Regions from separate parts of the Mesorhizobium sp. B4-1-1 genome, predicted to be linked through region 4. Evidence: predicted binding sites of a transcription regulator. Region 4 holds the regulator's gene; each other region holds the start of a gene.

Region 1 (7,026 bases), on a different contig from region 4:
TGCGAGCGACGGGTGACCAGCGAGCGGGCGATGGAGTTCGGCGTGTAGTTGAGCTCCCGCGCCAGCGACCAGATGCGGCTGCGCGTTTCCTCGCTGATGAAGGCGTCCTTGCGGTTGAGGACCTTGGAGACCGTGGCGATCGATACGCCGGCACCTCTCGCAATATCCTTGATGGTCGCCGCCACATGTCCTCGCATTGCTTGCCAAGCACCGTCGGCCTGATCCCCTAACCTCTTACGTCGGCAAAGTCGACAGACCCACGCGGCGAGGGGGCGCTCCGGCAGGTAGAACGTGTTGACAACTGGTCAGCCCTGCTTTAGGCAAACGTTTAACTATGTCGATAAGTGGGACTTTCCGATCATAATGCTCGTTCCGCCGTCCTACGGTGCAAGCCCGGCAACGGGAGGGATCGCGACGTGACCATGCTTTCCAGGATCCCGCTGGTGATGGATGTCGACACCGGCACGGACGACGCCGTCTGCATCGCGGCGGCGACGCTTTGCACGGACACGATCGAGCTGATCGGGATCAGTGCCGTCTGCGGCAATGTCGAGATCGAGAAGACGGCCAGGAACACGCTCGACCTGGTGGATTTTCTCGGTTGCGAGGCGCCCGTGCATATCGGCGCTTCACGCCCGCTCGCCAGGCCGCTGTCAACCGCCGTCAGTCACGGCGCGACCGGGCTGGGCGACGTGGCGCTGCCCGCCGCGCGGCGCGGCTTTGCCGGGGCCGGCGTGACGGAATTGATCCACGAGGCGGCGAAGCGGCACCCGGGCAGGCTCGAGATTCTCGCTGTCGGGCCGCTGACCAATATCGCCACCGCACTGACGGAACACCCCGGGCTGCCGTCGCTGATCAAACGCATCACCATCATGGGCGGCGCCATCCGCGGCGGCAACATGACCTTGGCCTCGGAGTTCAATCTCTATTGCGATCCCGAAGCCGCACGCATCGTCTTCGAAGCCGGCTGCGCGCTGACGATGGTCGGCCTCGACGTCACGTTGAAGCCTGAGCTGCCGCGCCATGTGTTCGACCGGATAAGAGCCGCATCAGGTCCGCAGGCCGATGTGGTGGCGCGGGTGCTGGACTTCATGATGCGGCGCAAGGACGAGTTCGGCGCCGACGATCCCAACCTCCACGACGTGATCGCGCTCGCCGCGATCGTAAAACCGTCGCTGTTCACGTTCGAGAACTACTACGTGCATCTGGAGACCGGCGGCGAGGTAACCCGCGGCATGACCATCGCCGACTTCAACAATGTTTCAAAGAGGCCGCCAAACGCGCGGGTGGCCGTCGATATCGACACCGACGGCTTCTGGAACTGGTTCGTCGATCTATTCGGAGCTGGGAAATAATGGGACAGGATTGCGAGCATTGCGAATTCGACCGCCATCATGCGCTGGTCGAGGGCCTGGCGGCGGAGGTCCGGGGCGGACGCCTCCACCGGCGTGAATTCCTGGCGATGGCAAGCATTTTCGGCGCGTCGGCGGTGGCCGCCTATGGCCTGATCGGGCTCGCCGCGCCGACGCCGGCGCGAGCCGCCGAGCCGAAGAAGGGCGGCGTGCTGCGCGTTTCCACCTTCGTCAAGGAGCAGAAGGACCCGCGCGCCTATGACTGGCCGGAAATGGCCAATATCGCGCGCCAGTTCCTCGACACGCTGGTGCGCTACGACACCGACTACACGTTCAAGCCTTCGCTGCTGGAAAGCTGGAAGGTCAACGACGACGCCACCGAATACACGCTCAATCTGAGGCGTGGCGTGACCTGGAACAATGGCAACGACTTCACCGCCGAGGACGTGATCTTCAACCTCGAGCGCTGGTGCGACAAGGCGGCCGAAGGCAATTCCATGGCCGGCCGCATGACCGCGCTGATCGACGCCAAGACGGGCAAGGCGCGCGACGGCGCCATCACCAGGACCGACGACCACACGGTGGTGCTGAAACTGTCCTCGTCCGACATCTCGATCATTCCGTCGATGACGGAATATTCCGCGCTGATCGTGCATCGCGGCTATGAGAAGGCCGGCGCCAATCTCATCGCGCATCCGGTCGGCACCGGCGCTTTCGAGCTGGTCTCCTACAACGTCGGCACCAAGGCCGTCGTCAAACGGCGCCAGAACGGCAAGTGGTGGGGCGGCGAGGCCTATCTCGACGGCATCGAGTTCATCGACTACGGCACCGATCCGGCCGCCTGGGTGAGCGCCTTCGAAGCCGGCGAGATAGACACCAATTTCGAGACCACCGCCGACTATGTCGCGATTATGGACGGCCTGGGACTGGTGAAGTCGGAAGTGGTGACGGCGGCGACGATCCTTGCCCGCACCAATGTGACCAGCAAGCCCTATGACGACGTACGCGTGCGCCGCGCCCTGCAGCTGGCGACCGACAATCAGGCCGTGCTGACGCTCGGCTATGGCGGCAAGGGCACGGTCGCCGAGAACCACCATGTCAGCCCGCTGCACCCGGAATATTACGCGCTGCCGAAGAAGACGCGCGACCTCGAAGGCGCCAAGAAGCTGATGGCGGAGGCGGGGCAGCTCGATTTCGAGCACGAGCTGATCACCGGCGACGAGGACTGGCACCGCAGCACCGGCGACGCCATCGCCGCGCAGCTGCGCGAGGCCGGCTTCAAGGTGAAGCGCACCGTGCTGCCAGGCTCGACCTTCTGGAACAACTGGACCAAATATCCCTTCTCGATGACGTCGTGGGGCATGCGGCCGCTGGGCGTCCAGAACCTCGCGCTCGCCTATCGCAGCGGCGAAGCCTGGAACGAATCCGGCTACGCCAATCCCGCGTTCGACAAGAAGCTCGGCGAGGCGCTTGCCGTGCCGGACGTCGAAAAGCGCAAGGAGATCATGAAGGATGTCGAGCAGATCCTCCAAGATTCCGGCATCCTCATCCAGCCTTACTGGCGCTCGCTGTTCACCCATTCGGTGGCGGCGGTGAAGGACAATCCGGCGCATCCCAATCTCGAGCAGCATTTCGAGAAGGTGTGGCTGGACCGCTAGGCAATATACCGGTTTGGCCACGCGCCGTTGCCGCGGCCAAACCGGTGTTCTTGTAATGTTCTTGCCTCCGCCGCAAATCTGTGGTTGTCTGGCGTGAGGTCTCGGGCGGCTGATCGCAGCGCCGCGCACGAGGCCGGATCCGGGGGCGGGAAATATGGTGGCGCGGGTTCGCACGGTGGCTTTCCAGGGCATCGAGGCCGTGCCGGTCGATGTCCAGGTGATGGTCGGGCCGGGCAAGGTCGGCATGCAGATCGTCGGCCTGCCGGACAAGGCGGTGGCCGAAAGCCGCGAGCGCGTGCAGGCGGCGTTGCACGCATCTGGCCTGTCGATGCCGTCGAAGAAGGTGACGGTGAACCTCGCGCCAGCCGATCTTCCCAAGGAAGGCAGCCATTACGACCTGCCGATCGCGCTCGGCCTGATGGCGGCGCTCGGCGCCATACCGGGCGACATGCTTGCCGGTTATGTGGTGCTTGGCGAATTGTCGCTCGACGGCACCATCGCCGGCGTGGCGGGCGCGCTGCCGGCGGCGATCGGCGCCAATGCCGAAGGCAAGGGCCTGATCTGCCCCTTCGCCTGCGGGCCGGAAGCGGCATGGGCCGGCAAGGATTTCGACATCCTCGCGCCACGCAGCCTGATCGCGGTGGCGAACCATTTCCGCGGCACGCAGGTGCTGTCGCGGCCCGAGGCCGGCATAAAGCTCGCGGCGCGCGACCTGCCGGACCTCGCCGACATCAAGGGCCAGGAGAGCGCCAAGCGGGCGGTCGAAGTGGCTGCCGCCGGCGGCCACAACCTCTTGATGGTCGGACCGCCTGGCTCGGGCAAGTCGATGCTGGCCCAGCGCCTGCCTTCAATCCTGCCGCCGCTGGCGCCCAAGGAACTGCTCGAAGTGTCGATGATCGCGTCCGTTGCCGGCGAGCTCGGCGAAGGCAAGCTGACCGACCGGCGGCCGTTCCGCGCCCCGCATCACTCCGCCTCGATGGCGGCGATGGTGGGCGGCGGCTTGCGCGCGCGGCCAGGCGAGGTCTCGCTCGCCCATCACGGCGTTCTGTTCCTCGACGAGTTGCCGGAGTTCACGCCGCAGACGCTCGATGCGCTGCGCCAGCCGCTGGAGACGGGCGACTGCATGATCGCGCGCGCCAACCACCGCGTCACCTATCCGGCCTGCATCCAGCTGGTGGCGGCGATGAACCCGTGTCGTTGCGGCATGTCGGGCGAGCCCGGCTATCGCTGCCTGCGCGGCGACCGCTGCCGCACCGACTACCAGGCGCGCATTTCCGGCCCGCTGCTCGACCGCATAGACCTTCGGATCGAGGTGCCGGCGGTCTCGGCGAGCGACCTGATCCGGCCGGACAAGGCCGAGACAAGTGCTTCGGTGGCGCAGCGCGTGGCGCGTGCGCGCGCCATGCAGCGCGAGCGGCTGGAAAGACTGGGAGCGGGCGCCACCACCAACGCGCATTGCCCGCCTTCGATCATCGAGGAGATAGCCAAGCCCGATGCCGCCGGCCTGACGCTGCTCAAGGACGCCAGCGAAAAGCTCGGCTTTTCGGCGCGCGCCTATCACCGCGTGCTCAAGGTGGCGCGCACGCTGGCCGACCTCGACGCCAGCGAGACGGTCGGCCGCATCCATCTCGCCGAAGCGATTTCCTACCGGATGAGCGCGGAGCGGATGGCGCAGGCGGCGTGATGAAGCGACCGGATGCCCAGAGCCGTTCCGGCGGAACGGGGAAATAGCTCTATCAAGGCAATTCCTGACGGCAGCGCGATTTGGCGTGCAGCCGCGCCGGCATCATCATGAGCAAATTGCGATGTTGCCCGGAATCAGAATTTGTAGGCTAAGGCAGCGCGAACGACACTGAAGTTCGTCTTCACGTTATACGGATCGATCGGGTCAAACCCGAAGTCTTTCTTGCCGAGGTCGACATAGAGATATTCCGCACGGGCGGTCCAATTGTTGCTGAAAGCGTATTCAACACCGCCGCCGACTGCATATCCTGTCTGGAATTTGGTCTTGGCTACACCGAAGACGTGCTCATCGATCTTCACATCACCCATCGCAACGCCTGCCGTGACATAAGGAAGCCAACGATCAAAGGCATAGCCGACGCGGCCTCGGATCGTTCCGAAGGCATCGACGCTCGCTTCGGCGCCAAGGCCGCCGCCGCCAACCCCCGGCGAGAATTCTTTCTTGAATCCCAGGTAATTGATATCGCCTTCGATACCGAGAACCCACTGACCGTACTGATAATTGGCGCCGACCAAAGCGCCGCCGGTAAAATTCCCGATGTCTGCCGATCCAGGAATGCCGATGAAATCGCCATCGACCTTTCCGAAGGCCCCTCCCGCGTTCGCGCCGACATAAAGGCCGGTCCATGAATAGGGAACGTCCATCGATGCCACCGGTTGGACGATGTCAGCGGCATCGGCGCCGGTCAGGGCTAAGCCCAGAACCAGGAAAGTCCCCAGGATAGAACGCATCGATTGTCTCCCAAGCGTCGCTCGTTATCGCCGCCACTGCAAAGAGCTTAATCTTAATTGTCTAATAAACCTGTAGCAAAACAGTCACTCAATGCGGGAAATGGGGAAAAGCGGCAATTGATGCCGGCAAGGACGCCAAGGGACGCTCGGCTTCATGCGTGAACTTATCGCCGGAAAGGGGCGCGGATGCCGGCCGATCTCCTCCTCAATCGGTCGCGGGGATCAGCTTCTGCAGCGTCGGTGCCAGGATCATGCCGAAAGTCAGGACGTCGCCATAGGCCCGCGCGGAAATCATCGCCCCGTGCACGGTCGCCATGAAGGCCTCCGCTTCCGCGCGCGGGGCGGCGGAGATCGTCAATGCTCCCTGCGCGGCGCCGCGCTCGATAACGCCGGTCAGCCACCCCGAGAGAAACTCAAAATACGCCCGGACCTCCACGGCAACCTCCGGCGGAAGGGCGGGAAGCTCGCTGGCGAGCAAGGCGCAGACGCAGATCGGCCTGCTCGCGTCCTCGATGCACTGCGCCCAGAAGCCGGCATAGGTTCGCAGCAATTCCGGCGGCGCAGGCACATTGCACTCAAGCTCGGTCATGCCCGTGACGGCATCCTCGAGGTAGCGCCTGACCAGGGTTTGCACGAGGTCGACCTTGCTGGGGAAATGATGATGGATGCTGGCTTTGCGGATACCGACGACCTCGGCGATATCGGCGTAGCTGAACCCGTTATAGCCGCCGGCGACGATAAAGCTTCGCGCGGCGGCCAGGATGTCATCGGCGGTGTTCGAGGGCTTATCCATAGACATGCCTAACGTCCGACGGAAGAAAGCTCAACTCGCCACCTGCCGCGACTTGCGAAGCATATCGCTGACGGAAAGCCACACGGCGGACACCAGGAAGTAGAAGGCGCCGAAGGCGGCGTAGGGCGCGACATTGACGATGCCGATGGCCTCCGCGCCGCCCGCCATCTTGACGAAGAAGAGGCCGGCCAGCGCCGATTGGGCGCCGCTCAGGATCATCGCCCACTGCGCGCCGCTGGTCTTCCAGCGACGAACTGCCGTCAGGAGTTGAAATGCGCCGGAGACAACGGCCCAGACGCCATAGACCGCGAGCACCGCGTTCATGCCGCGGCCAAGCGCGAGGGCGACCGCGATCGCGGTGAGGATGCTGACGGCGAAATTGAGGAGTTGCGACTTGTTGCGGCCGAGCCCGCCGCTGCGCTGCGCGTCGACATAGTTCGCGAGCGCGTCCCAGGCGGGGTAGGCCACCAGCATGACGGCGGCGAGCGGCGGAACCGACTTAGCGACGGTGAAGGCTACCGCGACCCAGGCCGCCGATACGGCAAACCGTAGATAGTAATAGTTTTTGAGCCAGCCGCTCGACGACCGGGCGCGGTTCTGGCCGCTCATATGTGAAGACATGATGGATACCTTTCCTCGAATGTCATTATCTACCTACTAATAGGTAGACAAATATTCGTCAAGCCATTTGCGAGGTCGCCGCCTCGTTGAGCGCTCGACGATGCGTTCGCATCCCGGTAACTGCGTG
Region 2 (7,026 bases), on a different contig from region 4:
CGCGACCTCGGCCGCGGCGTTGGGCAATGTGCGCGCCACCCGGCGCGTGCCATGCTTCGCGCCGATCTCGGCAAGGCGGATGCCGGCCATTACCGAGATCACAAGCTTGCCCTTGGCGTCGATGGTAAGCGACGGCCAGTCCTGCGGCCGCACCGAAAGCATGATGACATCTCAGCGGTCGGCGAGCGCCTGGTTGTCGTCGGTCCAGAACGCGCCGGCAAAACGATCCGGCTTGGCGCTGCGGTAGGAGAGGGCAAGGTCCTGCGCGCGAACGACGCCGGCCTGAAGCGCGGCATCCGCGATGGCGCCGCCCAGCCAGCCCGCGCCGCCGACGATGCCGAGTCTGATTGAAACGTTCATGTCCGCTCCCTCCATTGAAAGGCGCACGGCCCGAGTCGGATGATTTCAGGTCAAATCGAGCTGAAATCATCCGACTCTAGATCAAAAAGATAGAGCATGATGTCATCCGAAAGCCGCTTCACACTTTTCGGCATCATGCTCTAGCCAAAAAGTTTGACAGCCCTCTGTCGGATCGGCTGGAGCCCGCCCGTCCTTGGGGCATCGATCAACTGAAGAAGGATATCGAGATATGCCGAGCACCATCCACCTGCACCGCGTCCTGGCGACCAAGCCGGAGAAGGTCTACCGCGCATTCGTCGAGGCCGATGCGCTGGCAAAATGGCTGCCGCCGAATGGCTTTACCTGCACGGTGCACCAGTTCGAGGGCAAGGTCGGCGGCACCTACAAGATGTCCTTCCGCAACTTCACCACGGGCGACAGCCACGCCTTCGGCGGCGAATTCGTCGAGCTCGTTCCGGGCGAGCGCCTGCGCTACACCGACCGCTTCGACGATCCCAACCTGCCGGGCCAGATCGAAGTGACGGTGACCTTGAAGAAAGTGTCGGTCGGCACCGAGATCAACATCACCCAAGCCGGCATCCCGGACGCCATCCCCGCCGAGGCCTGTTATCTCGGCTGGCAGGAATCGCTGCGCAACCTGGCCAAGCTCGTCGAGCCGGAGATCAACCAGTAAAATTGAGGGCGGCGGCGGCCGGTGCAACGGCCGCCGCCTTACCCAAGGTAAGTAAAATTTCACCAAGCGCTGTTAAAATCCGCTTCCATGGATCGCAACAAGAACAACGACCTGTTTGTCCTGATGGCCGCGCTTGCCGCCATCGCGATCTACAACATTGCCTGCGGCATCAAGACAGGCGAAGTCCGCGGCAAGTTGCATTGGGTCGCTCTCTCGGACGACCCGACTCGATTCTGGAACATCGTGGTCGGCAATTCGATTGTCCTGGTGGCGTCGATAGCCTTCCTATGCGTTCTGTGCGTGCTAAAATCCCGCAGGCCCGGATGATCCGAGGCGACGTGCCGTCCACACGACGATAAGCAAAATTTCATCGGGCGCGGCTAGACGTGCTGCATGGGTCGCAACAAGCACGACGCCGTCTTTGTGCTGGTGGCGGCACTCGCCGCCTTCGCCATCTATAACCTTGCCTACGGCCTCAAGACCGGCGAGATCCGGGGCAGACTCAGCTGGATTTCGTGTGTGGACGACCCGGCGCGTTTTTGGAGCAACGTTTTCGGCAATGTCGCCGCTGTCATTGCCTTGTTGGGCTTTCTCTGGCTGTTGCACCTTCGCCGCCGCAAATGACGTAGCGCCCGGCAACACCGGGTGCCGTCCTGCCGCGGCGTGACTTACAGCGCCCTTGTGATGCCGCCGTCGACGCGGATGTTCTGCCCGGTGATGTAGGCGGCCCCATCGGAGGCGAGGAACGAGATCGTCGCGGCGATCTCTTCCGACGTGCCGTAGCGCTTCATCGGCACGCTGTCGCGGCGCTCGTTCGTCGTCGGCAGGCTGTCGATCCAGCCGGGTAGCACATTGTTCATGCGGATGTTGTCGGCGGCATAGGTGTCGGCGAAGATCTTGGTGTAGGCGGCAAGCCCGGCGCGCGCCACGGCCGAGGTCGGAAACATCGCGCTCGGCTCGAACGCCCAGGCGGTCGAGATGTTGATGATGACGCCTGACTTCTGCTTCTGCATCACCGGCGTCACCAGCCGGGTCGGGCGCACGGCGTTGAGGAAATAAGTGTCGATGCCCTTGTGCCAGTCCTCGTCGCTGATCTCGATGATCTGCGCGCGGGGTCCGTGGCCGGCGCTGTTGACCAGCACGTCGATGCGGCCCCAGCGTTCCAGCGCGCCGTCGGCAAGGCGCTTCAGGTCTTCGTTCGACTGGTTGGAGCCGGTGACGCCGAAGCCGCCGAGCTCCTTGCCCAGCGCCTCGCCCTTGCCGGAGGAGGAGAGCACGCCGACCTTGAAGCCGTCCGCGGCCAGGCGCTTGGCCGCCGCAGCCCCCATGCCGCTGCCGCCCGCCGTCACCAGAGCTACTTTTTCTACTGCCATGTCGCTGTCCATCCCGGTGTTTAGGTTGAAAGCGATCCTGTTAGCATGCGGAGGGCAGGGAATGAACCGGATTGGATTGCGCCAAGGCGATTGACGAAAGCGGCGGAGCGCTCAATCTTCCCCTCGAGGGGCAGATTGGCAGTTCCGCCGTCGCCTCCCCGCCTATCCACGCATGCCTTCTCTCCTCCCATGCAACGCGCGTCGGCGCCGGAAACGCCGGATCCGCAAAACAGCCCACCGCCATCGCGATCGCGTCCGGCTTGCGCTCTGGCTCTCAGAAGACGCTGGAGCCGCACTCCGGGCAGAAATGGAACATGACCGCGTGGCCGCCGTCGGACAATCGCTTTGTAGGTGCTGGCGGTCTCTTCGGCCGTGACCGCCGAGCGCGCGAAGAATGCGGCAATGACGTAAGTGCTGCCGGTCCGCCTCTGGCACTCGAGGCAATGACACAACGCGACCAGTCGCGGCTCGCCGTCACAGGAGATCTTCAGTTGCCCGCAGGCACAGGATGCGGTTCGCATGGGCTGCCTCATGGTCGACATGAATGCTTCGCGTGCCTCGCGGCCCGGCAAATCGATACTTTCGGGGGAGATTCGCGGCTCGCGCGCCAGCTCACATCCTAAACCGTCTTCGACACGCGCGCGCAGCGGCCGGGCCTCACGTCGCCCGGCGTCAAGGGCAGGCCCTTGCCGGCTGCCACCGCCGGCTCGTGCCAGTCGCGCAGCGCCTGATCGGCCGCGCAATAGCCCCAGTTCACCAGATCGACGGTCTCTTCGCTGCCCAGGAAATGCAGCGATGTGCCGATATCGGCAGGCGCGATGGCGGCGGTCTGCATGAAATTCGGCTCGGGTCGCGTCTGGCTTGCTGGCGATCACCCAGAAGACGCCGCGCGCCGCCGCATAGTCGGGCCGCGTCGCGTCATTGGGCAGGCCGCGATCGTCGGCGTCCTTGGCCGCCTGGAAGCGTGCCACCAGATCCCGGCGCCACAGCGAGCGCACTTGGTTGTCGGTGTGACGATGCGGCTGGCCTGGGGGAGGTGAGCGCAGGCCGCTCTATAACTCCTTCTCCGCGAGCTCCCTGAAACCGTCCGGTACCGAGCGCGGGCCTTCCAGCGCCACCGTGCCATAGCCGACCGCCTCCTTGCCGAAGCGCTGGCGGATCTTGTCGATAGCGCGGTCGGCGCCGAAGCGGGCGAGACCTTTTCGGCTGCCAGGCCTGAGCTTCTCGTCCGCCAGGCCGAGCGGCAGTTCGAGCTGCAGCTCGGCATGCTCATCCAGATGCGAGACGGAGATGGCGAGCAGCGAGATGTCGCGCTCGCCCGGATGGGCGGCGAGCACGCCGCGCACCAGCTCCTCGGCGATCTCGGCCAGCATCGCGGTCGCCTGGATCGGCTGCTCCAGCGTAATCGAGCGGCTCACCGCGCGCATGTCGGCGAAGCGCACGCGCACCGTGACCGTGCGCCCGGGCCGGTCCTTGGCGCGCAACCGGCTGGCGACGCGGTCGGCAAGATGCAGCAGCGTCGGCACGAAGACGCGCGCCACCGCCGGTTTCCTGCCCAGCGCCGATTGCGCGCCGGCCGAATGCGCGCGCCGATGCATCTCCAGCTTGCGCGGGTCGCGGTTCCAGGCAAGCGCGGCAAGCTTCTGGCCGGCGGCATGGCCGATCAGCCGCTCCAGCGCCCCGCTATGCGTGCGCGCCAATTGCCCGATCGTCTCGACGCCGATTTCCGCGAGCCTGGCCTTGGTCGCGGGGCCGACGCCCCACATCAGCGTGACGGGCAAATCGTGCAGGAAGGCGAGCTCGGTGCCGGGCTCGACCACCACCAATCCGTCTGGCTTGGCGACCTGCGAGGCGATCTTGGCGAGATGCTTTGTCCGCGCCACGCCGATCGAGATCGGCAGGCCGAGCTCGGCCTTCACCCGCGCGCGGATTTTTCGCGCGATCTCTTGCGGAGGGCCAAACAGATGCGTGCAGCCGGCGACATCGGCAAAGGCCTCGTCGATCGAGATGCGTTCGACCACCGGCGTGAAATCGTCGAGCACCTTGATCGCCGCATCGCCGAGACGCTGGTACTCGGAAAAATGACCGCCGACGAAAATGAGCTGCGGGCAGAGCTCGCGCGCCTTGCGGCCGGGCATGCCGCCGCGCACGCCGAAGACCTTGGCCTCATAGGAAGCCGCCAGCACCACGCCGCCGCCGACGGCGATCGGCTTGCCGCGCAATGATGGATCGAGCAACTGCTCGACGGAGGCGTAGAAGGCATCGAGATCGGCATGCAGGATGGTGGCGGCAGCGGCGGCGTCCGTAGCGAGCATCCTGCGCTCCCGTCTGCAGCGCCCGCTTTGCCGCGGTGCAGTATTAGATTTCTCTGTTGGAAAAGGCAGATTTAGGGAACATAAAGAGAACAAAAGCAGTCTGGTGTCAAGGCCCTGTGAGCTTGCTTTCTGTGTCTTCATACAAACGAATGAGCCTGCCTCATTCATTCGAATGAGGCGGCGATTGCACCTGCGAAGGGACCAAGGTGACGTCGCCTCGATCCCGCAGCCTTGGCTGGTGCAGCTTCATAGCCGCCCATCGGCTGAATCCGGCCTATGCTGGTTTGGCGTATTGCTCGGCGCTCAGCACCTCGATGCACTGGAAGGGCTGATTGCCTTCCACCCAGGCGTCGTGGCCCGGCGGGATGGTGTAGGAACTGCCGGCCTCGAAGGTCTTTTGCGTGCCGTCGGTCATGCGCACGGTGATCGAGCCGGATACGACGTAGCCGACATGCGAGACCTGGCAGCTGTCGGTCTTGACCACCGGCTTCACGCATTCGGACCATTTCCAGCCCGGCTGCATGTTCATCCGCGCCAGCGAATAACCTGGCAGCCGCACGATTTCGACGCGCGTCTTGGCGGGCGCGCGGACTTCGTCCGGATTGTTGTGCGATTTGGATTCGAGTTTCGTCACCTGCATTGCAGTTTCGGCCATGGCATCCTCCCTTGTGCAAGCGGAGCCCGACATTGCGATCGTCGGCGACCGCTGGCTTACTCATACCCCATATTATGAGGTATCGCTAATATAATTGGAGGCGCTCTCGGCCTTCGAAAATTTTTAGCGTTTCCTATCGGAAGTTAATGCGGGACCCGATCGCCGGGTGCTTCCTGTTCTCGCGCTGGCACGGCGGTGGTTGAGGGACCCACCGTTCTCGCCCGACAGGGAGAATTCGATGCGAACCCTCGGCAACGATGAAGGCGATACCATCGCGACTTTTCGCAATCCCCCATCAGCAGGATGCCGAACCTGCCTCAGCGCTTACCGAGCGCGGCGCCGGTGCCACATAGTCGGGCGAGGGGGAAACTTTTGGGTGGAGATAATCAGCAACCATCGGGAGGAAATCGATGCTTGATCAGGTCGTGAATGGCTATTCGCGCGTGCCGGTCATTGCCGCCCGTCGCGGCCCGCCGGGGCTCCGCCGATGCTGCGACAGCTATGTCTGTCCGGTCTGCACGCAGGTCGTCGAACTGACGGATTATTGCCAGGTGTTATGGCATCAGCGACCCGGCCATCAGCCGATGGACGTCGGGGACTGAATTCTACTTCGGTTTGGGCGAATACTTGGAGCGGCTCGACGCCATTGCAGAAGCGGAACCGCTCCAAGGGCGGCCCGCGTCTCCCAAGAATACGCGGGCCGGAAGCACGACAAGCAAGACCCTTTGGCCAACTGGTCGCGTTCGCCAGGGTCAGCCGCCGCTCGCGGGAGCGGGAGCTGGGCCCGGCGCCGGAGCAGCGGGTGCCGGCGACGGTGTCTTGGTCGGCGCCGGCGGCGTGTCGGCCTTTGGCGCCTCGATCTTGGGCGTGTCGATCTTGACGTTGACGTCGGTCGATCCGCCGCCACCGCCGCCGACATTGATGATGCCGGTGAAGAACAGCAGCCCGACGATCACGATGATGGCGAGAACGACTGCGACCGCGGTTCCGCCGCCGCCACCGCCGCCTGTGTTTACAACTGTAGGTCCGTCGGCCACGACTTCCTCTCCTTTCGCCGATCTCGATTGTCGGGCAACGACAGCATGAAGCGATTGTTCCAGCCTTCGGGCGACGGTCCGGGGCCATGCTCAGACTGAAGTCTCATCCATCGAACGCAGAGGCCCGACCCCCCGATTTCCACGCAACAACAGCGGCACCAATTCATTGGCTAGCAAGCCGCCGGACAAAGTCCCTTCATCGGCGGTCGACGATGGGTGCCCGCCATTCCTGCGATATGGCGGGCATTCCTTCCGCTCTGGAAACTCTCTTGGAGTTGCTGGCCGTGCAACCCGGCAACGTGATCGCGAACCTGTTTGCCGCGCTGCTTTTGGCGGGATTGATCGGCGGCGTCTTCCTCCTCTTCGGCAGGCCGCTTTGGCCACAGCGCCATGCCCAGATGGTGGTCCTTCTTCCGATCGACACGATGGCCACCGGATCGGTGCGCAAGGCCTGTGTCGAGCCATGCCTGCCTGTTCGTTTCGATCTCAAGCTCGCGCCCGTCAGGCCATCCGACGAACACAAGCGAGGGAACCAGTCCGCGCCTCATACCGTTGATTGAGCGAAGGGATGGCGCAGGCGGAGGCCGCCATGCATAATTTCGAACTCATCGAT
Region 3 (7,026 bases), on a different contig from region 4:
AAAAGGCATTCAGCTTCGATGCGCCGGCGGTTGCCATCTCGATCAATTCGCCGGGCGGCTCGCCGGTGCAGTCACGGCTGATCTTCAAGCGCATCCGCGACCTGGCGGTGGAAAAGAACAAGAAGGTGCTGGTCTTCGTCGAGGATGTGGCGGCTTCCGGCGGCTACATGATCGCGATCGCCGGCGACGAGATCTTCGCCGACCCGTCGTCGATCGTCGGCTCGATCGGCGTGGTCTCGGCCTCGTTCGGTTTCCCCGAGTTGATGAAGAAGATCGGCGTAGAGCGACGTGTCCACACCGCCGGGCAGAACAAGGCCGTGCTCGATCCGTTCAAGCCGGAGAAGAAGGAAGACGTCGAGCGGCTGAAGGCACTGCAGCTCGAAGTGCACGAGACCTTCATCGACCTCGTCAAGGAACGGCGCGGCAGCAAGCTCAAGGACGACCCGGACCTGTTCACCGGCCTGTTCTGGACCGCCAAGCGAGGCCTCGAGCTCGGCCTTGTCGATGCGCTGGGCGATATGCGCGGTGTGCTCCGGACGCGTTTCGGCGACAAGACGCAGCTCAAGTTGATCACCGCGCCGCGCGGGCTTTTCGGCCGATTTGGCCTGTTCGGCTCGCGTGTTTCGGGGCCGGATATCGCGGCGGCCGCCGCCAGCGGCGTCCTCGATGCGGCGGAAGAGCGCGCGCTATGGGCGCGCTTCGGGCTTTGAAAAAGCCATGAATGCGGCTACCATGGCCGCTTGACCGACCCATTCGGCCGGCCTTGCCGCGAGGACGCGGGAGGAGTTTTAGAGATGCCGCAGATCATTTTCTTCGCCGTTGTCGGCGCCGCCGCTTACTTTGGCTACCGCGCTTTCGTGCGCGAGGCCGAACGCGTGACGGCCAAGATCCGGCGGACCGAGAAACAGGCGGCGAACGGCACGATGGGCACGCTGGTCAAGGATCCCAAGACCGGCGAATACCGCCTCGCCAAGGACTGATCCCATCTCGCCAGCAGCCGATATTCTGGAGCCCGGCACAGAGGTCCGGACGTGGCTTGCGGCCGCCAAGATCAACCTGGCGCTGCATGTCACCGGACGGCGCGCCGACGGCTACCATCTCATCGACAGCCTTGCCGTCTTCACCCGCTTCGGCGACCGGCTCGAGATCGAGCCGGCGGAACAGGATGAATTCTCGGTATCCGGCCGTTATGCCGCCGGCCTGCCGCTCGACGGCGACAATCTGGTAGTCAGAGCGCGCGATGCCTTGCGCCGGGAAGCCGGCATGCAACAGGGATCGCCCGTCGCCATCCGACTGGAGAAGAACCTGCCGATCGCTTCCGGCGTCGGCGGCGGCTCGAGCGACGCGGCGGCCGTGCTCAACGCTCTGGCACGGCTCTGGAAGCTCGATATCGACGACAATTCGCTGGCCCGGATCGGGCTTTCGCTCGGTGCCGACCTGCCGATGTGCCTCAAGGGCAAGCCACTGGTCGCGCGCGGCATTGGCGATGACGTATCGCTGCTCTGCGCTTTTCCGGCGCTTGGCCTCGTTCTGGTCAATCCGGGCGTTGCCGTCTCGACGCCCGACGTGTTCAAGGCGCTGTCCCGGCGCGACAGCGAGGCGCTGCCGCCCCTGCCGAAGCGCCTCGATTTCCACGCCGTCCGCAACTGGCTCGAGACGACGCGCAACGACCTCGAACCTGCCGCCCGCTCGATTCAGCCGGCGGTCGGCGAGGCGCTCAAGGCGCTCAAGCGCGCCGACGCAGCTTTCGTGCGCATGTCCGGCTCGGGCGCCACGTGTTTCGGCCTGTTCGAGACCGGCAATGTCGCCAAGCGCGCGGCGATCGAGATCCGCGGCCGCCATCCCGACTGGTTCGTCGCCGCGACGCGCAGCATGGAGGCGACCGATGGCGAAGCTTGACGAGAGCCGGCCCTTCATTCCGGTGCGCATCGCGGTGCTGGCGGTTTCCGATACGCGCAGCCTTGCCGACGACAAGTCCGGCCAGACGCTGGCCGACCGCATCACGGAGGCCGGCCATACGCTTGCCGTGCGGGACATCGTGACCGACGACCGCGAGAAGATCCGCGACAAGGTTCTCGGCTGGTCGAAGGACGAAAACATCGATGTCGTCATCACCACCGGCGGCACCGGCTTCACCGGTCGCGACGTGACGCCGGAGGCGCTGGAGCCGATCTTCGAAAAACGCATGGACGGCTTTTCGGAAGTCTTCCACCGCATCTCCTACGACAAGATCGGCACCTCGACGATCCAGAGCCGGGCGACCGGCGGCGTCGTCAACGCCACCTTCGTGTTCGTGCTGCCGGGCTCGCCCGGCGCCTGCAAGGATGCCTGGGACGGCATCATCAAGGCGCAGCTCGACTACCGGCACATGCCCTGCAACTTCGTCGAGATCATGCCGCGGCTGGACGAGCATCTCAGGCGCCGCGGCAAGACTGGTGCATAACTAAAGGCAAAACATCCGGACCGGCGTCCGGTTCGCAGGCGGAATGGCGCTCTCGCCTACGAGCAGCCATTTCGAAGTCGCGACCGGCAAAGTACCTTGTGCTGCGAACAAGGGACAATCTGCCATGGCCGTTCACAGCGGCGGATGCCATTGCGGCAACATCCGCCTGAGCTTCTCCACCGCGCTCGATCCGGCCGGACTGGAAATTCGCGCCTGCCAGTGCTCGTTCTGCACCCGGCATGGCTCGCGCGCGGCCGCCGATCCGAACGGACGCCTGAGCATCTCAGTCGAAGACAAGGCACGGCTGCAGGTCTACCGCTTCGGCCTGCGCACCGCCGACTATCTCGTCTGCCGCGAGTGCGGCGTCTATGTCGCGGCAATCGCCGGAGACGGTGACGACGCCACGGCGGTCGTCATTGTCAACGCGCTTGACGATCACGAGTTGTTCTCCCGCCAGCCGGTCGCCGTTCGGTTCGATGCCGAAACGCGCGAGCAGCGTGTCGCCAGGCGCCGCAGGGCCTGGATGCCCGTCGAAATCAGAGGGACCTGACTGGGCAGGGACAGCGCTTCTTCCTTCTCCCACAAGGGCAGAAGGGGAGCCTGCATCACTTCGGCGGAGCCACCCAGATTTCGGCGTTCAGCCTTCTGGCGGCAAGGCCGCGCGCCAGGGCCTCGGCCCCTCGCGCGCTCTTTGCCAGGGCCGAGGCCTGACGCTTGCTGATGACAAGACCCTCGGCCAGCGCGCGGTTGCCCGAAAAGACGCGGGCCAGGAAAGGCGCGCGGTCGGCCCGGGCACGTGAAAACCGCGCCGGCATGGTTTGCTTCGCCGCGTGCGCCACCACCTCGTCGATCCATCCCTCGGCAAGCCGCGCGCCGGGTTCCAGAAAAAGCAGCCAATCGCCCTTGGCCTGGCCGATGCCGGCGCCGATGCCGCCGGTCACATAATGGCAGCCGGCATGTTCGGCCACCCGATGCGTCTGGTCGGTCGAGCCCTGATCGCAGACGATCACGTCGCGCACCACGCCCTCGACCGCGCCGCCGACCAGCGACGCCAGCGTACGGGCAAGACCCTCTTCGTCGTTGCGGGTTTCGATGAGAACGCTGAGCATTCTTAGCCGAATAGCGGAAAGCCGCGACTTGCGCCAGTTACGGCTTTTCGCCGAAAAAGTTCTTGCTTTGTTCTGCCCGGTAAAATAGGAATAGTTTCATGAACAGAGCGATTCGACAGCCTGCCGACAGTCCCTGGGAGAGGGCGAAAATGGAACAGATCGTGCGCGCCGACATTGCTGCTTTCGGAGCAGGAAGGGCCGAGATGGCGAACGCGATGATCGAACAGAGCGGCATGCGCGTGCGGCCTGACCGCAATCGCGGCCGCTCGGCCGGCATCAACCCGTCCGGCCGGTTCGAGCCGGTCAGCCGTCATGTGTTCGACGACGGCTGGAACTCGCTGGAGGAACTGCCGCCGTTCAAGACGGAAGTACAGGTCGAGAAGCCGCGCACGATCATCACCCGCAACGAGTCGCCGGACATCTCCTTCGACCGTTCGATCAACCCCTATCGCGGCTGCGAGCATGGCTGCGTCTACTGCTTCGCCAGGCCGACGCATGCCTTCATGGGCCTGTCGCCGGGGCTCGATTTCGAATCGAAGCTGTTCGCCAAGCCGGATGCCGCGCGCATGCTGGACAGGGAATTGTCGAAACCGGGCTACCAGCCGCGCACGATCGCCATCGGCACCAACACCGATCCCTACCAGCCGATCGAGAAGCAATACCGCATCATGCGCGAGATCCTGGAAGTGCTGGAGGCGCGCGGCCATCCGGTCGGCATCGTCACCAAGTCGGCGCTGGTGACGCGCGACATCGACATCCTGTCGCGCATGGCCGAGCGCGGCCTCGCAAAGGTGGCGCTGTCGGTGACGACGATGGACCGCATGCTGGCGAGAACCATGGAGCCCCGCGCGTCGACGCCGACGAAACGGCTGGAGGCGATCAGGCAGCTTTCGGATGCCGGCATTCCGGCATCGGTGATGGTGGCGCCGATCATCCCCGGCCTCACCGATCCGGAGATGGAACGCATCCTCGATTCGGCCAGAGCCGCCGGTGCAAGGGAAGCGGGATACGTCATCCTGCGCCTGCCGCTCGAAGTGGCGCCGATCTTCAAGGATTGGCTGCTGCGCCACTATCCTGACCGCTACCGGCATGTGATGTCGCTTATCCGCTCGATGCGCGACGGCAAGGACTACGATTCCGAATGGGGCAAGCGCATGAAGGGCGCCGGTCCCTATGCCTGGCAGATCGGCAGGCGCTTCGAGATCGCCGCCAAGCGGCTCGGCCTCAATGTCGAGCGGCGGCAGCTCCGCACCGACCAATTCGTCGCAGGCTCCGGCGCCAGCGAGCAGTTGATGCTGCTTTGACACCTGCGCCGGCCGTGACGGTCGGCGCTAAGCAATTCCAGGCAAAGCGATTTCCCGTCCGGAATTGTCGTCCTTTCAAGAATCCCGTCCGGCCACTGTCCCCCGGCCGCGAGACGGTGCCTTCCCGGTCCGACGCCCCATCCGACCCGGAAGGACTTGCGGAGAATCGGAGCCGATGCGAACCTCGCCGCACCATGGCTCGCGCGCGTTCCGATTCTCCGCTTCTCTTTGAAATGGTCGAGGAGCCCGACTTCTCGATCGAGACGAAGGCGATGGCCGACGGGCTTTGGCCTGTCGCCGGCATGGACGAGGCAGGCCGCGGTCCTCTCGCCGGACCGGTGGTGGCCGCCGCGGTGGTGCTCAACCCCGCGAATATCCCGGAAGGCCTCGACGATTCCAAGCGCCTCACCCATTTGCAGCGCGAGGCGCTGTTCCTCAAGATTCTGGGCTCGGCGCTCAGCGTCTCGATGGCCTCGATCAGCGCCGAAGGCATCGATAGCAGCAACATCCTGAAAGCCAGCCTCGAAGCGATGCGCCGCGCCGCCGCCGGCCTGTCGTTGCAGCCGAAGCTCGCTTTGGCCGATGGCCGCGACATTCCGCCAGGTCTCGCCTGCGAGGGCCGGGCGCTCATCAAGGGCGACCAGCGCTCGCAATCGATCGCCGCCGCCTCGATCGTCGCCAAGGTTATGCGCGACCGCATGATGTGCGGCTGCGGCGGCCATCACGAGCACTACGGCTTCGAAGTGCATATGGGTTATGCGACGGTCAGGCATCGGACCGCGATCGAAGCGCATGGACCGGTGGCGAGATTGCACCGCGCGTCGTTCGCGCCGTTCCGGTTGGGTGGCGCGGAGGTGGTTGAGGAAGAGAGCTTGGCCGGGCTGGAGTAGTTAGCCAATCTCCCTCAATGTGGTTACGGCTTGCAGACATCCTCTGTCACTGGCGTGACTGATCGGCCCAGGCTTGATTGCCAGGTGGTTCCCCGTCGCTGCTTCGCAGCGCCACCTTTCCCCCCTCCGGAGGAAAGGAAGGGCGCCTTGCTGGACGACCGTTAACCGCAAAAAGCTTAGCGCCTTTCCTCTACCCCGTCGATCGGGGGAGAGGTGGGTCGGCGAAGCCGAGACGGAGTTGGGGGTCGACCAGCGCTACATTAAACAATGCATGCGCCAAGCTGCCATGCACGCTATCGCCAAAGACCAGTTGCTCGGAAATGTGTGCATAGCGTAGCCCCTTGTGGGAGATTAGCAGCTTCGGCGCCACGCTCCCTTTCAAACAACAAAAAAGCCGCCGGGTTGACCAGGCGGCCTTTGACTTCGAAACTTCGATACAAGCTCAGTTCAGCTTGGCCTTGACGTCATCCAGCGCCGACTTGAACAGGTCCGCGCCTGCCTTGACGTCGACCTTGGCGGCGAGCAGCGCGCGGGCGGCCTCGACGGCGATGTCGACGGCGCTGGCGCGCACTTCGCTGACGGCCTCGCGCTCGGCCTGGCTGATCTTCTGCTCGGCAAGCGCGGTACGCCGGGCGACATAGTCCTCGGTCTTCTTGGCCGCTTCGGAAGCAAGCAGCTCAGCCTCGCGCTTGGCGGCGGCGACGATGTCGGCAGCCTCCTTCTCGGCTTCCTTGCGCTTCTGCTGATACTGACCGAGCAGTTGCTGGGCCTCTTCACGAAGCTTGCGCGCTTCCTCGAGCTCAGCGCCGATCTTGGCAGCGCGGGCGTCGAGCGACTTGGTCAGCATGCCCGGCACCTTCAGATAGATGACGGCGCCGAGGAAGATGATCAGGGCGATGGTGGCCCAGAGCGTGGCAAGTGATGTGGCGTCCATGATCCCGCTCCTCACCGACTCGCGGATTTGACCGCGGCCGCGATCTCGGACTTGTCGGCCTTGCCGCCGACAAGCGCCTCGACGATGGCCGACGTGGTGTCCTCGGCGATCGTGCCGACTTCCTTCATCGCCTTGGCCTTGATCGAGGCGATGCTCGCCTCGGCCTCGCCAAGTTTCTTCTCAAGCTCGGCCTCGAGCTTCTTGCGTGTGCCCTCGGCTTGCGCCTTGGCGGCATCGTTTGCCTGCTGGCCGATCTTGTTGGCGTTGACCTTGGCTTCCGCCAGTTCCTGCTCATAGGCGGCAACGGCGGCGTCCGCCTCGCCCTTCAGCCTTGCGGCATGGTCGA
Region 4 (7,026 bases):
GCGGAGGAGGGCGGGGGAACGACAGCTGGCGTCAGCGAACGCCTGATGTTTGCCCATGCCACGCCCGAAGAGACCGCGCCGGTTTCGTTCCCGGAGCCGCGGGCATCTACCGAGCTTATGCCGCTCGCTGACGGCGCAATACGGCCGGTCTCGCCAACGGCGAGCGTCGGCCGAATCCGCAGACAGCTTGGCCGCGCCTCGCTTCCCGCACTGCGCCGAAGCATCGGCACCGCTGCCGCCACCGAGCTCGACCGCGGCATCGGCTTCCTGCTGGTGCCGGTGTTTCTGGCCGCCGGCGTCATCTATTACTTCTCGCTGAGCGCTGAGCCGGATCTCTACAGGCCGCTTGCGGCAGTGGCCCTGATGGCGGTCTGCGCGGCGGTCTCACATTCCCGGCACAGAACGCACCTTGTCTTCATGGCGGCGTTTTTCTGCGCCTTGGGCTTTCTCGCGGCCAAGGTCGAGACCTGGCGGATGGCAATCCCGATGCTGGGTTCGGAAATCCAGACACGGCTGACGGGCCGCCTCGTCACCGCCGAGGCGATGGCCAATGGCCGGGTCCGGCTGACCATCGACTTGATTTCCACGGAGCATCCGAAGCTGCACTACGCGCCGGATCGCGTCAGGCTTTCGGCGCGCAGGATCCCGCCCGACATGACAGCCGGGTCGATGCTGACCGGCTATGCCAAGCTGTTGCCGCCGACCGGCCCGGTTCGGCCGGACAGCTACGACTTTTCATTCGACAGCTATTTTGCCGGGATTGGCGGCAGCGGCTTTTTCCTGGGTGATCCAAAGCTGATTGCGCCAGCGGAAGCGCCCTTTGGCGCGCGCGTCGCATCGGCAGTGGAAAACGCGCGCGAAGGGATCGCCGATCACATCAGGAGCGCCATCGGCGGATCCGAAGGCGAGATCGCAGCCGCACTGATCGTCGGCGTCCGCGCCGGCATTCCGGAAGCCATCAACGAGTCGATGCGACGGACCGGCATCTACCACATCATCTCGATCTCCGGGCTGCATATGGCGCTGGTCGCCGGCACGATCATGGTCCTTTTGCGCGGCGCCTTCGCGCTGTTTCCGGATTTCTCGTCGCGCCGGCCAGTGAAGAAATATGCCGCTGCAATCGCGCTGTTCTCGATCGCCGCCTACCTCGTGATCTCCGGCATCGTGGTGGCGGCCGAGCGGAGTTTCATCATGCTGGCCGTGATGCTCGCCGCCGTGCTCTTCGACCGCGCGGCGCTCACCATGCGCAACCTGGCGATCTCGGCCATCGCCGTCATCCTTGTCTCGCCGCATGAAGTGGTCGGCCCGAGCTTCCAGATGTCCTTCGCCGCCACCGCCGCGCTGGTCGGCGCCTATGCCGGTTTTGCCGACTATCGCGCCGGCAAAACGACCGCGCCGCCGGCAAAGCGTTCGTTTCTCGGCTTCGTGTCGCGAAAAGTGGCGGTTGGAGTGGGCGGCGCCGCTATAACGTCGCTCATCGCGGGCAGCGCGACATTGTTGTTTGCGATCTGGCACTTCCAGCGCGTGTCGCCGCTCAGCCTGCTGGCCAATCTGGCGGTCATGCCGATCGTTTCGTTGATCGTCATGCCGTTTGCTGTGTTGAGCGCGCTGGCCATGCCCTTCGGCTTCGACGGCCCATTCCTTTATGTGATGGGCCAGGGCCTGACGGCGATGATCGCCATCTCGGCGTGGATCTCCGAGCGCTCACCGGTCGATGCCGTCGGGCTGATCTCGATCCAGTCGGTGCTGCTGGCCACGGTCGCGCTGGTCATCGCGACGATGGCCACCACCTGGCTGAGGCTTGCCGCCATACCCTTCGCGCTCGCCGCGCTGCTGGCCATTCCCCATGCCCGCGCCCCGGATGTGCTTGTCTCGGAGGACGCGCATCTGGTGGCGATGCCGATCGGCGGCGGCGAGCTTGCCATCAACCGCACGCGCTCCAACGAGTTCACCACCGACAACTGGAAACGGGCGCTGAAAGCCGAGGAAATCGTACCGCCGGAGACGTTCGCCAAAGACGCCATGGACATCGCCGATCCCGTCCACCTGCCGCCCGGCTCGCCGTTCTATTGCACCGGCGACCTCTGCATCGGCCGGCATCCTTCCGGCGCCATCGTCGCGCTCGCCGAGAATCGCGCCAGCGCCCGGCCTGCTTGCGGTTTCGCCGACCTCATCGTCATCGACGACGCCACGGCCTACAACCCATGCCGCGATCCGCGCGTGCTTGTCGTCACCAAGCGGCAGCTGGCACGCGACGGCAGCGCCGCCATCTTCTTCGATCCGCAATCGGCAACCGCGCGGCCAACTGTTCGCTACGCGGTCGAAGAACCGTACCGGCCCTGGCACGAGCAGCGGAAATACGCGCGTGAGGCGAGGGGGCTGCCGCCCTATCAACGACCGGAAAAGCCGGCGGTCGCGCCGCAGCCTACAGAATAGATGGCACGCAGTTCCGGCGAAGACCGCCGCGCGGTTCTGCTCAGTAACGGCGGATGAGTCCGACGAGCTTACCCTGAACCTTGACCCGGTCCGGTCCGAAGATACGGGTCTCGTACGCCGGGTTGGCGGCCTCGAGCGCGATCGAGGCACCCTTGCGACGAAACCGCTTCAGGGTCGCTTCCTCGTCGTCGACCAGCGCCACCACGATCTCGCCCGGACTTGCCGTATTGGCGTTGCGGATTATGACGGTATCGCCGTCGAAGATACCGGCCTCGATCATCGAGTCGCCCTTGACCTCCAGCGCATAATGCTCGCCGCCCATGATCATGTCCGGCGGCACCGAGATCGAATGCGTCTGGTGCTGGATGGCGTCTATCGGCACGCCGGCGGCGATGCGACCCATCACGGGAATGGATACGGCCGAAACAGCGTCGTCGTCATTGCTGGGTGTCGGCGTGCGCGAGGGCGTGGCCGGCTTGACCTGGCGGCCGAGATTGCCCTGGCCGCCCTGGATGACGCTCGGCGAAAACTTTCTCGCTGCATTCAGGCCGGGCGCGATCGAGTCGGGCAGCCGCAGCACTTCAAGCGCGCGCGCACGGTTCGGCAGCCGGCGAATGAAGCCGCGTTCTTCCAGCGCCGTGATCAGCCGATGGATGCCCGATTTGGAGGCCAGGTCGAGCGCTTCCTTCATCTCGTCGAAAGACGGCGGAATCCCGCTCTCCTTGAGGCGTTCATGGATGAACATCAGCAGTTCATGTTGTTTGCGCGTCAGCATGGCGGCCCCTTGGTTCTGAAACCAGAATCAGAAAAACAAACCCAGAACAAACACTATCTGTTCCAGTTGTGTTCCGCAACCGTTTAAAGTTTAGTGAATTTGTTGAGATTTCGGAAACAATGTTGCATCCAAGCGATACTCGGCCGAGCCAGGTCGGCGGTGTCATTGATTCCGCTCGATTTTGCAGCCCTCCTCAAGCTGCAGCGCGGTCCACCACCGCCACAAAGGCGGGGGCGGGATCGCTTCGGCTTTGCGCGAATGTGCTTCACCGTGAACGAAACGGACCCAAAATGCCAACTTCGGCAATGATTCCGATCCATGGTCTTCGCCGTCTATGGACCAGCTAACATGGCGCAGAAGGTTCTTGCCGTGGCATGGACGGTGGTGAGACAACCGCCCTTGGCCAACCGCGTGAGGCGCCATGCCGAAATGGAGGCGGCAGCATGATGGGGGGAATTCCTGATCTCGCCGAGATCGAGGCGATGGATGCCGCGGATCCGCTGCGCGCCCTGCGCGATCGCTTCGTCCTGCCGGAGGGGGTGATCTACCTCGATGGGAATTCGTTGGGAGCGGCCTCGCACGCCGCATTCGACGAGTTGCGCAAGGCAGCCGCCGAGGAGTGGGCGCATGACCTCATTCGTGCCTGGAACAAGGATGGATGGTTCGACATGCCGGTCGAGCTGGGCGACCGGCTCGGGCGCCTGATCGGCGCGGCGCCGGGCCAGACCGTGGTCTGCGACACCACGTCGATCAACATCTACAAAGTGCTGCACGCGGCGATGGCGATGCGGCCGGACCGAACCGTGATCGTTGCCGAGGGCGACAGTTTTCCGACCGATATCTATATGGCCGAAGGGGTGGCCTCGACCGGAAAGAACGCTGTCCTGCGCCTGGCTGGCGTGGACGCGCCGACCATCGAGGAACTGATCGACGAACGCGTCGCGGTGGTGTTGGTCAACCACGTCAATTACAAGTCCGGCGAGTTGCGCGACATGGCGGCGCTTACGCGCATGGCGCATGACGCCGGTGCGCTGATCGTATGGGATCTCTGCCACAGCGCGGGCGCCATGCCGGTAGAACTTGACAGGGCAAGCGCCGATTTCGCCGTCGGCTGCACCTATAAATATCTCAATGGCGGGCCGGGTTCTCCTGCTTTCATCTATGCGGCCGAGCGGCATCTTGCCGATGTGCGGCAGCCGCTCAGCGGGTGGTGGAGCCATGCACGGCCGTTCGCCTTCGAGCAAGCCTATGCGCCAGGCACCGGCATCCGCCGATTTCTGTGCGGCACGCAGCCGGTCTTGTCGATGCGGACGCTGAAAGGCGCGCTCGACATCTGGAACGGCGTTGACCTGGCGACGGTGCGGAGGAAGAGCATTGCGCTGGCCGATCTGTTCATCGAACTCGTCGAAGCACGGTGCGGCGGTTACGATCTTACGCTGGAAAGCACCCGCGACGGCGCCAAACGCGGCAGCCAGATTTCCTTCATTCACCTGCATGGCTACCAGATCATGCGGGCCCTGATCGAACGCGGCGTGATCGGTGATTTTCGGGCGCCGTCGACCATGCGCTTCGGTTTTACCCCGCTCTATGTCGGCTACAGGGATGTCTGGAAGGCCGTCGAAGTGCTCGAAGACATCTTGCGGACCGGCGTCTGGCGAGAAGCCCGCTTCGCGGTCAAGACAACCGTTACCTGACCGCGGCGATGCCAATCAAAACCACTCGACATTGAGCTGATCGTGGAGGGGCCGTTGCTCAGACACCGTATTGCCGACTGGGACAACGCCTATGCCAACGGCGCGAACATCGCCGGCGGCGACCGCTGGCCCGCGGCTTGGGATCAACCGGCGCGGGCCTTTCGGGAAAAGCTGCTGGCGCAAGGCAGGGCGCGGTTCGATATCGTGTACGGCGAAGCGCCACGCAACCGGTTCGATCTGTTTCTCCCACCTGCTGCGCCAAAGGGGCTCGTCGTGTTCATCCATGGCGGTTACTGGATGGAATCAGACAAGACCTCCTGGTCGCATCTGGCTGGAGGTGCGGTCGGCCACGGTTTTGCCGTCGCCATGCCTTCTTACACGCTTTGCCCGCAAACCAGGATCAGCGGCATCGTCAACGAGGTTGCGGCAGCGATCGAGAAGGCGGCGGCGATGATCGATGGTCCGCTGGTGCTGACCGGGCACTCGGCCGGCGGACATCTCGTCAGCCGGATGGTGACCGCGGCCTCGCCGCTGTCGTCCGATGTGACGCCGCGCATACGCCAGGTCGTTTCGATTTCAGGCCTGCACGACCTTCGGCCGCTGATGTTCACCGCACTGAACGAGACCCTGAACATCGACGAGAAGGAAGCGTTGAGCGAAAGCCCGGCTTTGCTGCGGCCTCGGCAGGGAGCCCGCGTCACCTGTTGGGTCGGCGGCGGCGAGCGTTCGGAATTCCTGCGCCAGAGCGCGTTGCTTGCCAACATCTGGACCGGGCTCGGCGCCGCCACCGGTTCAGTGGTCGAGCCGGACCGGCATCATTTCAACGTTGTCGATGGGCTCGGAGATCCGGATCATCCCCTCACTCGCGCACTGATCGCCGAATAGAGCAATTCGGCGGTGTGAACGGTTTCGGTCGAGAATTGCGTTTAAAACGGCGGGATAGACCGGCTCAGCGCAGCATCAGCACGCTGCACTCGGCGCCGACCTGCGCGGCGGGCGCGAAGGGCTGGCGCACGATCAGGCCGTTGGCGTCGGCAAGCATGCGCAGCATCGAGGAATCCTGGATGCCGAAAGGCGTCGCGACCAGGGTGCCGGAGTCCTCGCGCACGACGGCGCGCACGTAGTCCTGCCTGAGATCGTTGGCCTGCATCGCGGCGCCCAGCCGGGCCGTTCGCACGTCCTGCCGGTGATCGCGGCCGCCGAGCCTGGCAAGCAGCGGCTTCAGGAAGAGTTGCGAGCAGACGATGCTTGCCACCGGATTGCCGGGCAGGCCGATGCAACGGACATTGCCAAGCCGGCCAAACATCAGCGGTTTGCCGGGGCGCATGGCGATCTTCCAGAAGTCGAGCTGCATGCCTTCGCCGGTCAGCACGTCATGGATGAGGTCGTGGTCGCCGACCGAGGCGCCGCCGAGCGTGACGATGACATCGGCGTTCGCCTCGACCGCTTTCCTGACCAGCGCGGCGATCGCCTCCTGGCGGTCGGCGGCGATGCCGAGATCGAGCGCGCGCGCGCCGACCGACTGGGCGGCGGCGACGACGCCATAGGCGTTGGACGAAATGATCTGGTCGGGGCCGAGCGCGCTGCCCGGCGGCAGCAATTCGTCGCCGGTGGCGATGATCGCAACCAGCGGCCGCCGCACGACATTCAAGGCAGGATGGTTGGCCGAGGCCGCCAGCGAAAGGGCCGCCGCGTCGAGCGCGCGGCCTTTTTCGAGCAGCACGTCGCCCTGGCCGAAGTCGAGCCCGCGGCGACGGACATTGCGTCCTTCGGCGGTCGGCTCCGTCACTTCGATCCGGCGGTTGCCAAGGTCGCGGACGTTTTCCTGGATGACGATGGTGTCGGCGCCTTCAGGCAGCGGCGCGCCGGTAAAGATGCGCACGGCCTGGCCTTTGCCGACGGTTCCGGAGAAACCGCGCCCGGCGGGCGCCATGCCTATGACCTCAAGTTTAGCCGGCGCTGAAGCGACATCGGCGGATCTTGCGGCATAGCCGTCCATGGCCGAGGCGTTGAATGGCGGCTGCGTGCGTAGCGCCACGACCGGCTCCGCCAGGACCCGCCCAGCCGCTTCGGCGAGCGGAATGCTTTCGCCAGGCAATGGCGCGGCGCCGTCGAGCAGGC

Evidence for each region. Region 4 encodes LexA, which represses DNA repair genes until DNA is damaged. Its sites were predicted from a motif close to TGTTCNNNNTGTGTTCNG; they were not measured.
Region 1: the regulator LexA is predicted to act here: its motif matches at 3,056-3,073, upstream of FJW10_RS18510 (YifB family Mg chelatase-like AAA ATPase).
Region 2: the regulator LexA is predicted to act here: its motif matches at 4,796-4,813, upstream of dinB (DNA polymerase IV).
Region 3: the regulator LexA is predicted to act here: its motif matches at 3,610-3,627, upstream of FJW10_RS05520 (PA0069 family radical SAM protein).

Annotation. Positions count from the first base shown of each region.
Region 1 covers NZ_VFTH01000012.1:186,412-193,437, forward strand. Annotated here, with positions in the region: gene FJW10_RS18495 (LacI family DNA-binding transcriptional regulator) at 1-185, opposite strand, end outside; gene FJW10_RS18500 (nucleoside hydrolase) at 423-1,355, shown strand; gene FJW10_RS18505 (ABC transporter substrate-binding protein) at 1,355-3,010, shown strand; gene FJW10_RS18510 (YifB family Mg chelatase-like AAA ATPase) at 3,165-4,694, shown strand; gene FJW10_RS18515 (outer membrane protein) at 4,829-5,485, opposite strand; gene FJW10_RS18520 (TetR/AcrR family transcriptional regulator) at 5,691-6,278, opposite strand; gene FJW10_RS18525 (DUF308 domain-containing protein) at 6,309-6,887, opposite strand.
Region 2 covers NZ_VFTH01000008.1:128,371-135,396, forward strand. Annotated here, with positions in the region: partial or broken gene FJW10_RS13740 (pyrroline-5-carboxylate reductase dimerization domain-containing protein) at 1-360, opposite strand, end outside; gene FJW10_RS13745 (SRPBCC family protein) at 590-1,033, shown strand; gene FJW10_RS13750 (hypothetical protein) at 1,121-1,360, shown strand; gene FJW10_RS13755 (hypothetical protein) at 1,427-1,657, shown strand; gene FJW10_RS13760 (SDR family oxidoreductase) at 1,702-2,406, opposite strand; gene FJW10_RS13765 (GFA family protein) at 2,427-2,948, opposite strand; gene FJW10_RS13770 (hypothetical protein) at 3,026-3,241, opposite strand; gene dinB (DNA polymerase IV) at 3,459-4,721, opposite strand; gene FJW10_RS13780 (cupin domain-containing protein) at 4,996-5,376, opposite strand; gene FJW10_RS13785 (hypothetical protein) at 5,787-5,978, shown strand; gene FJW10_RS13790 (hypothetical protein) at 6,129-6,413, opposite strand; gene FJW10_RS13795 (hypothetical protein) at 6,626-6,973, shown strand; gene FJW10_RS13800 (hypothetical protein) at 7,003-7,026, shown strand, end outside.
Region 3 covers NZ_VFTH01000003.1:153,976-161,001, forward strand. Annotated here, with positions in the region: gene FJW10_RS05490 (S49 family peptidase) at 1-710, shown strand, start outside; gene FJW10_RS05495 (membrane protein) at 795-980, shown strand; gene FJW10_RS05500 (4-(cytidine 5'-diphospho)-2-C-methyl-D-erythritol kinase) at 1,006-1,899, shown strand; gene moaB (molybdenum cofactor biosynthesis protein B) at 1,886-2,443, shown strand; gene FJW10_RS05510 (aldehyde-activating protein) at 2,568-2,993, shown strand; gene FJW10_RS05515 (glycosyltransferase) at 3,049-3,552, opposite strand; gene FJW10_RS05520 (PA0069 family radical SAM protein) at 3,702-4,856, shown strand; gene FJW10_RS05525 (ribonuclease HII) at 5,051-5,746, shown strand; gene FJW10_RS05530 (F0F1 ATP synthase subunit B) at 6,189-6,680, opposite strand; gene FJW10_RS05535 (F0F1 ATP synthase subunit B) at 6,692-7,026, opposite strand, start outside.
Region 4 covers NZ_VFTH01000001.1:51,083-58,108, reverse strand. Annotated here, with positions in the region: gene FJW10_RS00275 (ComEC/Rec2 family competence protein) at 1-2,436, shown strand, start outside; gene lexA (transcriptional repressor LexA) at 2,477-3,211, opposite strand; gene kynU (kynureninase) at 3,658-4,905, shown strand; gene FJW10_RS00260 (alpha/beta hydrolase) at 4,960-5,790, shown strand; gene glp (gephyrin-like molybdotransferase Glp) at 5,855-7,026, opposite strand, start outside.